Regions from separate parts of the Alteromonas sp. Cnat2-8 genome, predicted to be linked through region 3. Evidence: predicted binding sites of a transcription regulator. Region 3 holds the regulator's gene; each other region holds the start of a gene.
What was found. Region 3 encodes LexA, which represses DNA repair genes until DNA is damaged. Its sites were predicted from a motif close to TACTGTATNNNNATACAGTA; they were not measured.
Positions count from the first base shown of each region.

Region 1: recN (DNA repair protein RecN) is a predicted target of LexA. The motif match lies at 2,045-2,064, and genes of this name have one in related genera.
Region 2: MHN00_RS16945 (putative DNA modification/repair radical SAM protein) is a predicted target of LexA. The motif match lies at 2,015-2,034, and genes of this name have one in related genera.

Region 1 is NZ_JAKREX010000005.1:240,903-245,135, reverse strand. Features, by position in the region: gene nadK (NAD(+) kinase) at 46-921, shown strand; gene dps (DNA starvation/stationary phase protection protein Dps) at 1,183-1,692, shown strand; gene recN (DNA repair protein RecN) at 2,105-3,790, shown strand; gene bamE (outer membrane protein assembly factor BamE) at 3,915-4,233, shown strand, end outside.
Region 2 is NZ_JAKREX010000006.1:243,125-247,357, reverse strand. Features, by position in the region: gene pyk (pyruvate kinase) at 1-110, shown strand, start outside; gene MHN00_RS16955 (5'-methylthioadenosine/S-adenosylhomocysteine nucleosidase) at 306-1,214, shown strand; gene MHN00_RS16950 (hypothetical protein) at 1,292-1,669, opposite strand; gene MHN00_RS16945 (putative DNA modification/repair radical SAM protein) at 2,136-3,377, shown strand; gene MHN00_RS16940 (TIGR03915 family putative DNA repair protein) at 3,394-4,200, shown strand.
Region 3 is NZ_JAKREX010000003.1:133,051-137,283, forward strand. Features, by position in the region: gene MHN00_RS08435 (hypothetical protein) at 1-1,861, shown strand, start outside; gene lexA (transcriptional repressor LexA) at 1,974-2,600, shown strand; gene coxB (cytochrome c oxidase subunit II) at 3,183-4,233, shown strand, end outside.

The DNA of each region.
Region 1 (4,233 bases), on a different contig from region 3:
TGTGCTAATGTCCAATCATTGGAAATGAGAGGACATTAGCATTCCATGCCCTATCAAACCGTTGCTTTAATTGGAAAACCTCAGCACGCTGCCACTCATGACAGCTTGAACATTCTTGCCGATTATTTACTAGCGAAAGGCTGTAAGTTATTGGTCGAGGAAAGTATTGCTGAAGAGCTTGAAACCGAAAATTTTAAAAGCTGTAACCTTGTCACTATTGGAAAAGAGGCCGATCTTGCCGTGGTAGTAGGTGGAGACGGCAGCATGCTTGGCGCAGCTCGTGTGCTTGCACGTTTTGACATTCACGTAGTCGGCGTAAACCGCGGTAATCTTGGCTTTTTAACAGATATCCACCCTGATGATATTGTTCAACAACTTGATCTTATCTTTAACGGTGAATGCGTGGTGGAAGAACGCTTCTTACTTGAGGTAGAGGTTTATCGACATGAAAAGCTTAAAAGCAACAACTCTGCCGTAAACGAAGTGGTGCTGCACCACGGCAAAGTTGCCCATATGATGGAATTTGAAATTTACATTGATGAGCAATTTGTATTTAGTCAGCGTAGCGACGGATTAATAGTAGCCACACCAACGGGGTCAACCGCTTATTCTTTATCAGCGGGCGGCCCCATTATAATGCCAAAGCTAGATGCACTTACGTTAGTCCCCATGTTTCCCCATACCCTTAGCAGCCGACCTATCGTTGTTGATGCTGACAGTCAGGTATCAATGAAAGTGTCAAAGGTTAATAGTGATTCTCTACAAGTTAGCTGTGATAGCCACATCGTTCTACCCGTGTTACCCGGCGATGAAATACGTATTAATAAGAGCGCAGACAAACTTCACCTTGTTCATCCCAAGGGCTACAGCTACTTCAACGTACTTCGTAAGAAGTTAGGTTGGGGCAGTAAACTTTACTGAGCCCCCCTGCTCTAGTTTATTCGCCCCACGTGCATTTATTACATAAGTCTGTAGCATTTTCTTGGTTGCTACAGGCTTGAAAAATAAAGATTTTTTAATTTTATAAGATTTCCTTAGCGAAAACCTGTAGTTATAGCAATTTCATATTGCGGCATATCTGTTGCAACTATTGAAGTAAGCCGTCAGCACATGGTCAGTGACACGTTGACCTTATCAGTAATTAATATCGTGCTGACTTGTTTGCATTCAATAGGAGATATCATGAGTAACACCAATATCAAATTTACAGCCCCAGGAATGGATAACGATGCAGCTGCCAAAACAATCAAGGTATTGGATCAGCGATTGGTTGCACTATTAGATTTACAGTTAACGTTGAAGCACATTCACTGGAACGTAGTAGGACCAAATTTTATCGGCGTGCATGAAATGTTAGATCCTCAAGTTGATGCGGTACGCGAAATGACCGACACAATTGCAGAGCGAATTGCCACGTTAGGTGGCGTACCTAAAGGTACACCGAAAGCCATTGTTGAAGGTCGAAGCTGGAATGATTACGAATTGGGCAAAGGTTTGGTACTTGACCACCTTAAAGCGCTGGATGCAGTGTATGATGGTGTAAACGGTGACCATAGAAAAGCACTAGAAATTTTAGGTGAGATTGACCCAGTATCGGAAGATATGATTACCGGCCAACTTGCGGATTTAGAACAGTTTCAATGGTTCGTGCGCGCACACATTGAGTCTGGCAGCGGTGAATTACAACAGTAATAGGTTAACACCGAAATTCAAAGCTGATATGTAAACTATCTACAATAGATTACAGTTATTATACGAAGGAGAGCTTGTGCTCTCCTTTTTAACGTTTACTTGAGTGAAAAGCACAGCAGCAAATTGCTTGGCGCATTCAAAATATCTTACGCGACAACAATAGAGTACTTCGCTACTGTACTTACGCCTTGTAAAGAGCCCTGTAAACTCTTCCTTTACTGCGACGCTAGTTGTAGGTTACTCGTAACCCACCCTCATAAAAAGAACATATCCATTTGATATAATTGGCTTTCCTTTTATATTGGTCGATTTTTGCGTAAATATTTTACGACTTAACTTTACACAACAAAAATACTGTATATATTATCAGTTACTGTATATATCATCATGTTCAACTTTTTCGAGTGTGGTTATGTTAGCGCATCTTTCTATTTCTAATTTTGCTGTTGTAAAACAATTATCAGTTCAACTGGAAAACGGGTTGACTGCTATAACCGGTGAAACCGGTGCAGGTAAATCTATTGCCATTGATGCTTTAAGTTTGTGCTTAGGCGAGCGCGCTGATGCAAATGCGGTGCGTAAAGGGAGCGCGAAAGCCGAAATCATTGCTCATTTCTCTTTAAGCGGAAATACATTAGCTAAAGCCTTTCTCGACGAGCATGAGCTTACCTCAGACGAAGACGAAAATAGCTGCTTTGTTCGTAGAGTTATCTCGAAGGAAGGCCGTTCAAAAGCTTTCATCAACGGCATTCCAGCTTCGCTTCAGCAGCTGAAGGGTTTAGGTCAATTTTTATTAGCTATTCACGGCCAAAATACTCACCTACAACTGTTAAAAGAGGACCATCAAAGGGAATTAGTTGATGGCTACGCAAAGCACAATGAACTATTAGCTCAAGTTAAAGAAACCTATGCTCTTTGGCACGACAAGCAGCGAACGTTGAAAACGCTTCAAGAGCAAGCGCAACAGCGTGAAGACAGAATTCAATTGTTAACTTACCAAGTGCAAGAGCTCGATGAATTTGCCATTGAAAAGGGTGAATTTGAAGAGTTAGAAGTAGAGCACAAGCGCCTAAGCAATGGCCAGAGCCTTTTAGAGCACGCCCAGACCAGCGTGTATAATTTGTATGAAAGCGATGAGGGCAACGCATTATCGGTGATCCAAAGCAGCATTGAGCGTTTAGGCGAATTAGAAGCTCATGACGCAAGCCTTACGCCAATCATTGCCATGCTTAATGATGCGGCAATTCAGGTAGAAGAAGCGGCAGGAGAGCTACGTAGCTACTGCGATCACCTTGAAATCGATCCTCTTCGCTTACAACAAGTTGAGGCGCGCTATGCGAAAGCGATGGAACTTGCCCGAAAACACACTGTAATGCCTGAAGGTCTCTATCAGCATCACCAAGAATTGTCCGCTGAATTTGATGCTTTGTCAGATCAGGAAACACTGTTAGGCACGCTTGAAGGGGAAGTCGAAAATGCTCGGGCAGCGTACCTAACGGCAACTAGAGGCCTTTCAGAGAGCAGGAAACGGGCTGCGGATAAGTTAAGTGCCGACATTGAAGTACAAATTCGCCAGATGAATATGCCGCACGCAAGCGTGGACATAAAGATTCAGTACGACGAACTCAAAAAACCCGTAAGCACAGGACTAGATGCCGTTGAATTTAGGGTGTCGACTAACCCTGGTCAAGACGCAGATAAGCTAGAAAGAGTGGTATCAGGTGGTGAACTATCTCGTATCGGTTTGGCTATACAAGTTATTGCAAGCGACCATCACGCAACACCGACGATGATTTTTGATGAAGTGGATACAGGAATTAGTGGCCCTACTGCATCAATTGTTGGTGGGCTCCTTCGGAAATTAGGCAAACAATCGCAAGTTATGTGTGTAACTCATCTACCACAGGTAGCGGCGCAGGCGAATAACCAATTATTTGTTACCAAAATCACAGATGGAGAAAGTACAGAAACACAGATGCTTGCATTGACTAAGCAAGACAGAATTGACGAGCTGGCAAGGCTACTGGCTGGCGACAAAATAACCAAATCCGCCTTAGCTAATGCGAAAGAACTGCTTAAAAGCGCAGCATCGAACTAAAATGCAGTTGATTGGTCCTAGTTGTCAATGTAGCATGCCTTCGCGCTTGCAATAAAACAGTCTCGAAATTCGCACTATCGAAATTCATAGGCACTAACAAAGGCAATACTGGACAAATTAACGCATGAAGTTGCAACACTTATTAGTAATTCTTGGTATCACACTTACATCAACTGCTTGCTCGAATTGGATTTATCGAATCGATGTTCCGCAAGGTAACTTTCTAGATCAACGCGACGTTGAAAAGCTTCGTGTTGGGATGACGAAAGAGCAAGTTATCTATGTTCTGGGGAACCCAGTAGTTCAAGATTCATTTGATAATGACACGTGGTACTACGTTTACGATATGAAACGCGGTATGAAAAAGCGCGGCGAAGATTTTCAGAAGCAAATGATAATCAACTTCGTAGACGACAAAGTAACGACGGTTGAAGGTGATTTCG
Region 2 (4,233 bases), on a different contig from region 3:
TTAAAGAGAAAGGGTTAGTGAAAAGCGGCGACAGTATCATCCTGACTTACGGCGATGAAATGGAAAAAGTGGGCGCGACCAATACCCTTAAAATCGTAGAAGTCGAATAGCAACGTATACACTATTAAAGCGAAGCAAATGCTTCGCTTTTTTTTGCCTGTAATTTACTAAAGCAGTGGTAAGCTGACGCTTATAATTAGAGCACTCAACTAAGTCAGTATCAAAATTACAAAAAACATATCCAACCAAACAACGAGAATTCGTTAACACTCCTCGGGACAACAACGACAAAAATAAGGATAGAAATGCAGCTCATTTTCAATCGCTACACACGTTTTTCAGCAATTATAACGCTCTTGGCACTTTTCACTCATAGCGTATGGGCAAATACACAGCACGTACACACCATGAAGCGTGTAGAAGTAGCTTCACAGAACGCTCCATTACAGCCAATAATGATTCAAGGCCCCATGCCCATTGAAGCTGAATACTTTGCTGCGCTTTTGTATAACACTACAACAGAGTATTCAGGTAATGCCGTATTCTATAAAGGGACACTAGACGGGTATCCCATTGTTGTAGCTAAAACCGGTAAGGGTTTAGAAAATACAGCGGCCGCCACCGCTATTGGCATAGAGAGATACCACCCTCGCCTTATCATCAATCAGGGAACATCAGGTGGCCACGATCCTTCCTTAAAAGTTGGTGATATTGTTCTTGGCGAACGCAGTATTAATGCATCCAATTTTAAAACGCCCAAGCTGGCTCAAGGAGAAGGTTCTCAACCGTTTAATTGGCTGCCGATGGATCTTATGGCGTCAGAAGGCAGCGCGGGAGAAGGGAGTAGCGCTAAGGACGCAGAAAAGTTGCGTTTTTATTTAGGAGACAAACAGCTCATCAACCTAGCTCTATCGCTATCCAAGCAGTACAAACGCGGGAACGTCGTTAAAGGTACGATTGGCAGCGGTAACTTTTGGAATAACGAATTAGATCGAATAGCATGGCTTCATAAGAATATGGGAACGAGTGTGGAAGAAATGGAAACCGCTTCTGCAGCGCAGATTGCACATGCCTACCACGTTCCCTTTTTAGGTATTCGCGTATTGTCGAACAACATTACCAACCATGGTGAATATGACCCAACCACGGCCAAAGATTGTCAGGCCTTTGTTGAAAAAGTGGTAAGAGCTTATATTTCTGCGCTGTCGGAATAAATGTGGAAAACACTCAAACGAAAAACGCGCCCTACATTGTAAGAATGTAAGGCGCGTTTTCATGTATAGCCTTTGTATTAGATTGCTTGAGCGGTATAAGTTTCCGCATCTTGACTAACATCATTCGCGTATTGAGTAAGATGATGATTTAGAATATTTTCAGCGCGCTCAACAAACTCATCACGCTTAAATTTCCAACCTCTTAAATCGGCTTGCTTAGCCTGTGCAATGTAGTGCTCTAGACGCGTTTTTCTCAATAGATGTGCCTTTTTCGACAAATCAAATTCTACCAATGAGAAGTTGCGCTGTACTTTTTGAATATCCATGTGAACGGGGCGCTGTTCGTCATCAGCTGATGCTTGGCTTACGGATAGCTTTCCTTGCCCAATTACACCGACTATAACAATGATTGCTGATACCACTAAGCCTGAATAAACCCACTTTAAAAAGTTCATGCCCCACTCCTTGAACGATTTTGCACTTGTATCGATAAGCTCGCTACAATCCACTTAATTAAAACTATTTATCACCAACGTATTGAGTCATTCGACTTTTTAAGTTTCTAGCTTTCACGTTGCAGCAGATGTTTTCTGCCTGACAATACAAACTTTCGTCTATTCAATACATCAAGTAATTCACTCATATCTACTTCACTATATGCACCTTCCACACCATATAGTTAATCTTTATTTTTCAGTAATTTAGACCAACCCAAAACATATACTAAAGTTGTATAAGGTACTTTCTACACACAGCAAGATAAAATTTTCCTTTCAAATTTAATAAACTCACCCCTCCAATGCTGTACACTTATACAGTACCAAGATATACCACAACAAGCGATGTACTGGACTGGTATGGAATCTTGTTTTTTCAGACCGTCTACCACGTACATTTGCCTAGAGAAAGTGACCATTTGCGATGCATGACAAACTTATTCAAAAACTCGAAATTCTTTCAGATGCCGCTAAGTATGACGCTTCTTGCGCAAGTGGCTCCGCCGGTAAACGAAAAGCAGGTAAAACTGACAAAACAGGAATAGGTTCGCTCACAGGAGGGTCAGGGATATGTCACAGCTTTACCCCTGATGGTCGATGCGTATCATTACTTAAGATCCTAATGACCAACTATTGCATATACGATTGCCATTACTGCATCAATAGGGCGTCTAGCAACGTTCAACGAGCGCGTTTTACCGTTAAAGAAACAGTTGATTTAACGCTTAATTTTTATAAGCGTAACTACATTGAGGGATTATTTTTAAGTTCCGGTATTGTCGGCTCTCCTGACCTGACTATGGAGAGCATGGTACGCATCGCGAAGTCTCTTCGCGTTGATCACGGATTTAAAGGATACATTCATCTTAAGACCATTCCGAATGCATCTCCTGAACTACAGGCTGAAGCTGGCTTATATGCCGATAGGCTAAGTATAAACATCGAAATGCCGACGCAAAATTCGCTGAACAAATACGCCCCGGAAAAAGACCTTGGTGAAATTCACGGTTCAATGAATACATTGAAAGACAAAATAAATGAACACAAAGTAGATAAAACCTACTCGGGTAAACGTCCACCTCGCTTTGCTCCTGGCGGACAGTCCACTCAGATGATCATAGGAGCCGATGACTCAAATGATAAAGTTATCCTTGGCACGAGTGTCAAACTGTATGGTCAACAAAAATTGCGGCGCGTTTATTATTCTGCATTTTCGCCCATCCCAGATGCGTCTGAAGTCTTGCCTCTTAAACCGGCACCACTTATCCGTGAACACCGACTTTATCAGGCCGATTGGCTCCTGCGCTTTTATGGATTTGGTTTAGATGAAATCGTACACAACGACATGCTAGATATGGAGCACGACCCCAAGCTTGCGTGGGCGCTACGCAATCGCCACATATTTCCCATCGATTTAAACAAAGCTGACAAGCTACTTTTATTGCGAGTTCCTGGACTGGGAGCACGCACAGTACAAAAAATTCTGGCTATTCGACGTTACACGAAGCTTAGCTGGTTCGATCTCACAAAAATGCGTTTACCCTTACAAAAATTAAAACCGTTCATTACTGTTAGCGATTATTCCCCCGCTATACATTTGCTCGATAGCAGTAACTTTGAACAGCAATTTAAACAACCAAAACAGTTTGAATTGTTCAGCGCCTAATCTAATTGGTACCGCAATGAAAAAAGTAACAATTTCATCAGTGCCCGGATACGACGAATGGCGAAAAGCATCGAGAGAATGTCTAGCCCAACACATACCTCCCGAGAACGTTACATGGCAAACTTCGCAATCTAACCAAGACGACTTGTTTGCCGTGACCGATTCGGCCAACGCTATTGGTGAAAGCCAAACGAATTTCAGAATTCCCAGATCAGTTTTAACGCTGTTGAAGTATGCGTTATGCCACCAAGCCCCCGATCGTTTCGCTTTATGTTACCGCGTTTTATGGCGAGTAGTTTTCGAAAACAGAAACCTTATTCACTTAAAAACTGACGAAGATGTGTTGTGTCTCAACGTGCTGGCTAAAGCAGTAAAACGCGATGCATATAAGATAAGTGCTTTTTTGAGATTTCGAGAAGTCGTACTTGACGGACAAGAGCATTTTATTGCGTGGTATGAACCAGAACACTTCAGCTTGGAAATGAAGCTCGATTTTTTTCAGACGCGTTTTAAAAATATGTGTTGGTCAATACTTACCCCTTATCGAGCTGCGCATTGGAATACTAAAACACTTGTTTTGGAAGATAATCCTGACCCTAGTATCATTCCAAATGATGACAGAATTGAAAAATACTGGCTTACGTATTATGCAAATATATTTAATCCTGCCCGCGTAAAAACAAAGGCAATGTTAAGTTCAATGCCAAAAAAATACTGGAAGAATATGCCTGAGACGTCGCTTATTAACGATATGATACGCCACTCGGATGCTAGAGCACGTAAGATGATACTAAATGGAAAAAAGGTGGAGAATGGTGAATGAGTCCTCCTGACAAATATTAGCAGCTGTGCTTCC
Region 3 (4,233 bases):
GCTAGAAGGCAATACGCTTAAAAATACCTATGTGTATCCGTATAAACTGCCAACTAAAGGCGAAATTAGAAGCGTGCATACCCAAGATGTTGATGGTGACAATAATGATGAAATCTACCTTCTTACTCAACAGGGATTGTCTGTAATAAAAGACCGCGAAAGTAACGCAGAAGCGGTGTTTATTATTGAAGATAGTATTATTTCTGGCTTATTTTATGACATCAATGGTGACGGGGTTGATGAAGTTGCTTATTTATATGGGAGCGAATATTACAATGCGACTTCTATTGCCATTGTAGATGTTCGCACAGGTGAGCAGTTGCAACAGTACGATATTGACGGCGTCAATAACCTTGCTTTTGGTAACGTAGATGATGACGCATCGATAGAAATGGTAACGAACAATGGTTATGTATTTGATATCGAAAGCGGTGCCAACCAATGGCTATACGGTAGCGGGTTCAGCGACGCATTTGTTGTGCTGGGTGATATGAATAACGATGGTGTAGATGAAATCATCGGTGCCGATAGTTGGAATGATATCTCAATCTACTCAGCAGTATCGAAAAGCAGTTTGGCAACGGCGGAACATGGTGACATTTGTGATATCGCCTATAGTAAAGAAAGCCCAGCTACAGAAGGAATAGTGGTTGTCTCCGAGTGTCAGTGGGGACAAGTTAGAGGTTTTGCATTAGAAGCGGGACAAATCTCTGAGCAGTGGGCTCTTAACCACAACACTTACAGTGGCATGTCACTTCTCATTGACGATTTAGACAATGACAATGTGGATGACATTATTTGGACTGGTGAGAATCAAATTTTAGTAGCGCAACAAGATGCCAACGGTGAATATGCCTTGTCAGATATAAAAGGTGCGCCGCGCGCGAGTAGATATCATGCCGCGGGTTGGGCACCTTATGGCGATAATGATGAAAGAGCCGTCTTTGTTAGCGATACAAGTAGTTACGAATCATCTATTCAGATTTTATCGGTAGATAAAGAGGATAACTTTGCGATAAGTGCTGAGGTTGGCGAAGATGTCTATAACTATAGCAAACCGGTCGTTACAGACTACAACAATGACGGTGTGGGTGAGTTACTAATAGGGGCACTGGATTATAGTTCGTCGTTTAATGTCGTGAGACTTACAGATAACGCTATTCAGTGGACACTGAACAATAATCAGAATAGTGAAATTTCGTTTATTGAAGCCATTGACGTAAATAACGATAGTTACGCCGATGCAGTTATTATTGAGAACAATCGACTTAAAGCGTTTGATATCGAGAATCAGGTGCTTATCGACTCAATCATTAACGATTTTTCAATTAATGCGCTTGCTGCCTCTGAAAAAGACGGTGTGCATTATTTTGCTGTTGGGGGCTATAGTTCGCTCAAGCTCTATAAAATGCAGGATGGTGAATTTGTTGGATTGAATGAATTGGAAACCAATTGTGACCAATTGCTCACGGTAAATTTTGATAGTGATAGCGAACTTGAATTTGCGTGTTTAAATAGAAACTACAACACCATCAATGTTTATGACGTGGCGAGCGATGCATTAGAACTCAAAGACGCTATAGCACCGTCATTCTACCCTCAGTATATAGCGGCTGTTCCAACGACGTCGTCTAATCAGTCGATTCTCGCTATCTACCAGCCTAACGAGAATGACTATTCGTACAATTATTATGACAGCATCGCATATCGCGTGGTTGAGGTTGATAATAAAGGCAATGTGGTGTGGCAAAGCCCTGGACTTGGGCTCGATAATGTTGAAGGCATGCGCACACGTCAAAATAGTGATGGGGAGCTGGAGTTACAAATTAGTAACCCGAACATGGCTCTTCTCGTAAAATAAGAGGAAAGCACTTGTCGTAGGCTATTGCAGATCGCAAAAGACGCGGCAAGTGCTTGTTATTTAGTTTTAGGTGTATATACTTACAGGAACTGTATGAACAGACAGGTCTTTTATGCGCCCACTCACAGCTCGACAAACCGAAGTTTTAGAACTTATTAAAACAACCATGTTAGAAACGGGAATGCCGCCTACTCGTGCGGAAATAGCCCGTCAGCTTGGCTTTCGTTCTGCTAATGCAGCAGAGGAACATTTGAAAGCATTGGCGCGTAAAGGCGTGATTGAAATTTTGCCTGGTACGTCTCGTGGCATTAAGCTCAATATCCCTCTTGATAACGACGCACAAGAAGAAGAAGGCCTACCGTTAATTGGGCGTGTTGCAGCTGGTGAGCCGATCTTGGCGCAAGAGCATGTTGAATCGCACTACAAAGTCGATCCTGCACTGTTTCAACCCCATGCCGACTTTTTGCTACGCGTCAACGGTATGAGCATGAAAGACATTGGTATTTTAGACGGTGACCTTCTCGCTGTTCATCGCACCACTGATGTACACAACGGTCAGGTGGTTGTGGCGCGTGTAGATGAAGACGTCACCGTAAAGCGTCTAGAGAAACGCGGGCGTGAAGTATTGCTTCATGCTGAGAATGATGAGTTTGCACCAATAAAAGTTGATTTGGCGACTGAACATTTTGCGATAGAAGGTATTGCGGTGGGTGTGATCAGAAACGCTGACTGGATGTAGTATTTTAGCTTGTTTGTATAAAAGCGGCGCGTTAGCCGCTTTTTTTATGTCTTTTGTTCCTGTTTTTTTCTTCAATCTGCCAACTTAGGTTTTATCCTGCCCAGCAAACCTGTTGGTTTTCTGCGCGCTTATTTTTATCATTACTCTCGTTATTCTTTCTATGAATGCTTCAAGTATTTTCCATTTTTTATTTTGAATTTTGTTTGAAATCGACATTGAGTAATCGATTACTTATTGATTTCTTAACTAGTTAGTCGAGCATTTACTTTAACCCCGTGTTCAAAATGCCTGTTTGATTCCAAGGGCATCCCACAGCAATGGCTTTCTCTTTTTGCACGTGAAATCCCCCGCGACCATTTTAGTAAATGATTAAAAATTAACCACTTCGTTAAATTTTTAATAGAAAAGACTAGACGGCACGACATTATTGCGCAATTCTTATACAGAGATTAACAAAAAAATAACAATGACTCTAAATTTGTTTTACAAGTTGAGGTTACGGGTCAATCGTTCGCAAACCATTTGGTAGGGCATCGCGCAAATTAATCAGCGTCTTTGACCACGCCATTACGGAGGTGCTGAGTGAAACAACTAACGACCGTTTTCGCAAAATGGTGTTCTAGTATACCAATTTTGCTTTTTTCCCCTTTGCTTTTTGCGCAAGAAGCAAGCGAAGAAGCCTCTTCGCTTAATTTGAGACGCGGTGCTACCGACATCAGTGGGCAGGTATACGACCTCCATATGTTGATGTTCTTCATTTGTGTTGGTATCGCGGTTGTAGTTTTTGGCGTGATGTTCGCCTCAATGTATCTACATAGAAAGTCCCGTGGTGCCAAGCCAGCTAATTTTCACGAAAACGTGAAGGTCGAAATTGCTTGGACCGTTATTCCTTTCCTTATTCTTATTTTCATGGCGGTACCCGCAGCGAATACTCTAATTGCTATGGAAGACACGTCTGAGCCTGACATGACGGTGTTAGTAACAGGCTCTCAATGGAAATGGCATTACAAGTACATGGATAGCGATGTAGAGTTTTATTCTTTACTCGCCACTCAGCGCGAGCAAATAGAAAACAAATTTCAGAAAACAGATAACTACCTGCTGGAAGTTGACCGTCCCTTGGTTATTCCTACTGGGAAAAAAGTACGCTTTCTTATTACCTCTGACGACGTTATCCACTCTTGGTGGGTTCCTGACTTTGCCGTGAAAAAAGATGCCAACCCCGGCTTTATTAACGAGTCTTGGGCCAAGGTGAATGAGCCTGGTATTTATCGCGGACAGTGCGCAGAGCTTTGTGGTAAAGACCATGGCTATATGCCGGTTGTGGTAATTGCTAAAGAACCCGCCGAGTTTGAAAAGTGGATGGGCGAACAAGAAGAGATTGTTCGTAAAGCAAAAGAAGAAGAGCAGCGTCTACTTTCTATGAATATGTCTATGGATGAACTGATGAAAGAGGGCGAGCGAGTATACAACGCAACGTGCGCTGCTTGCCATATGCCAAATGGTGAAGGTTTACCTGGCGTGTTCCCGGCATTAAAAGGCAGCAAGATGGCACTAGAAGATCAGCAAGGTCACATTGACATCGTGCTGCATGGAAAGTCAGGAACAGCCATGCAAGCGTTTGGAAAAATGC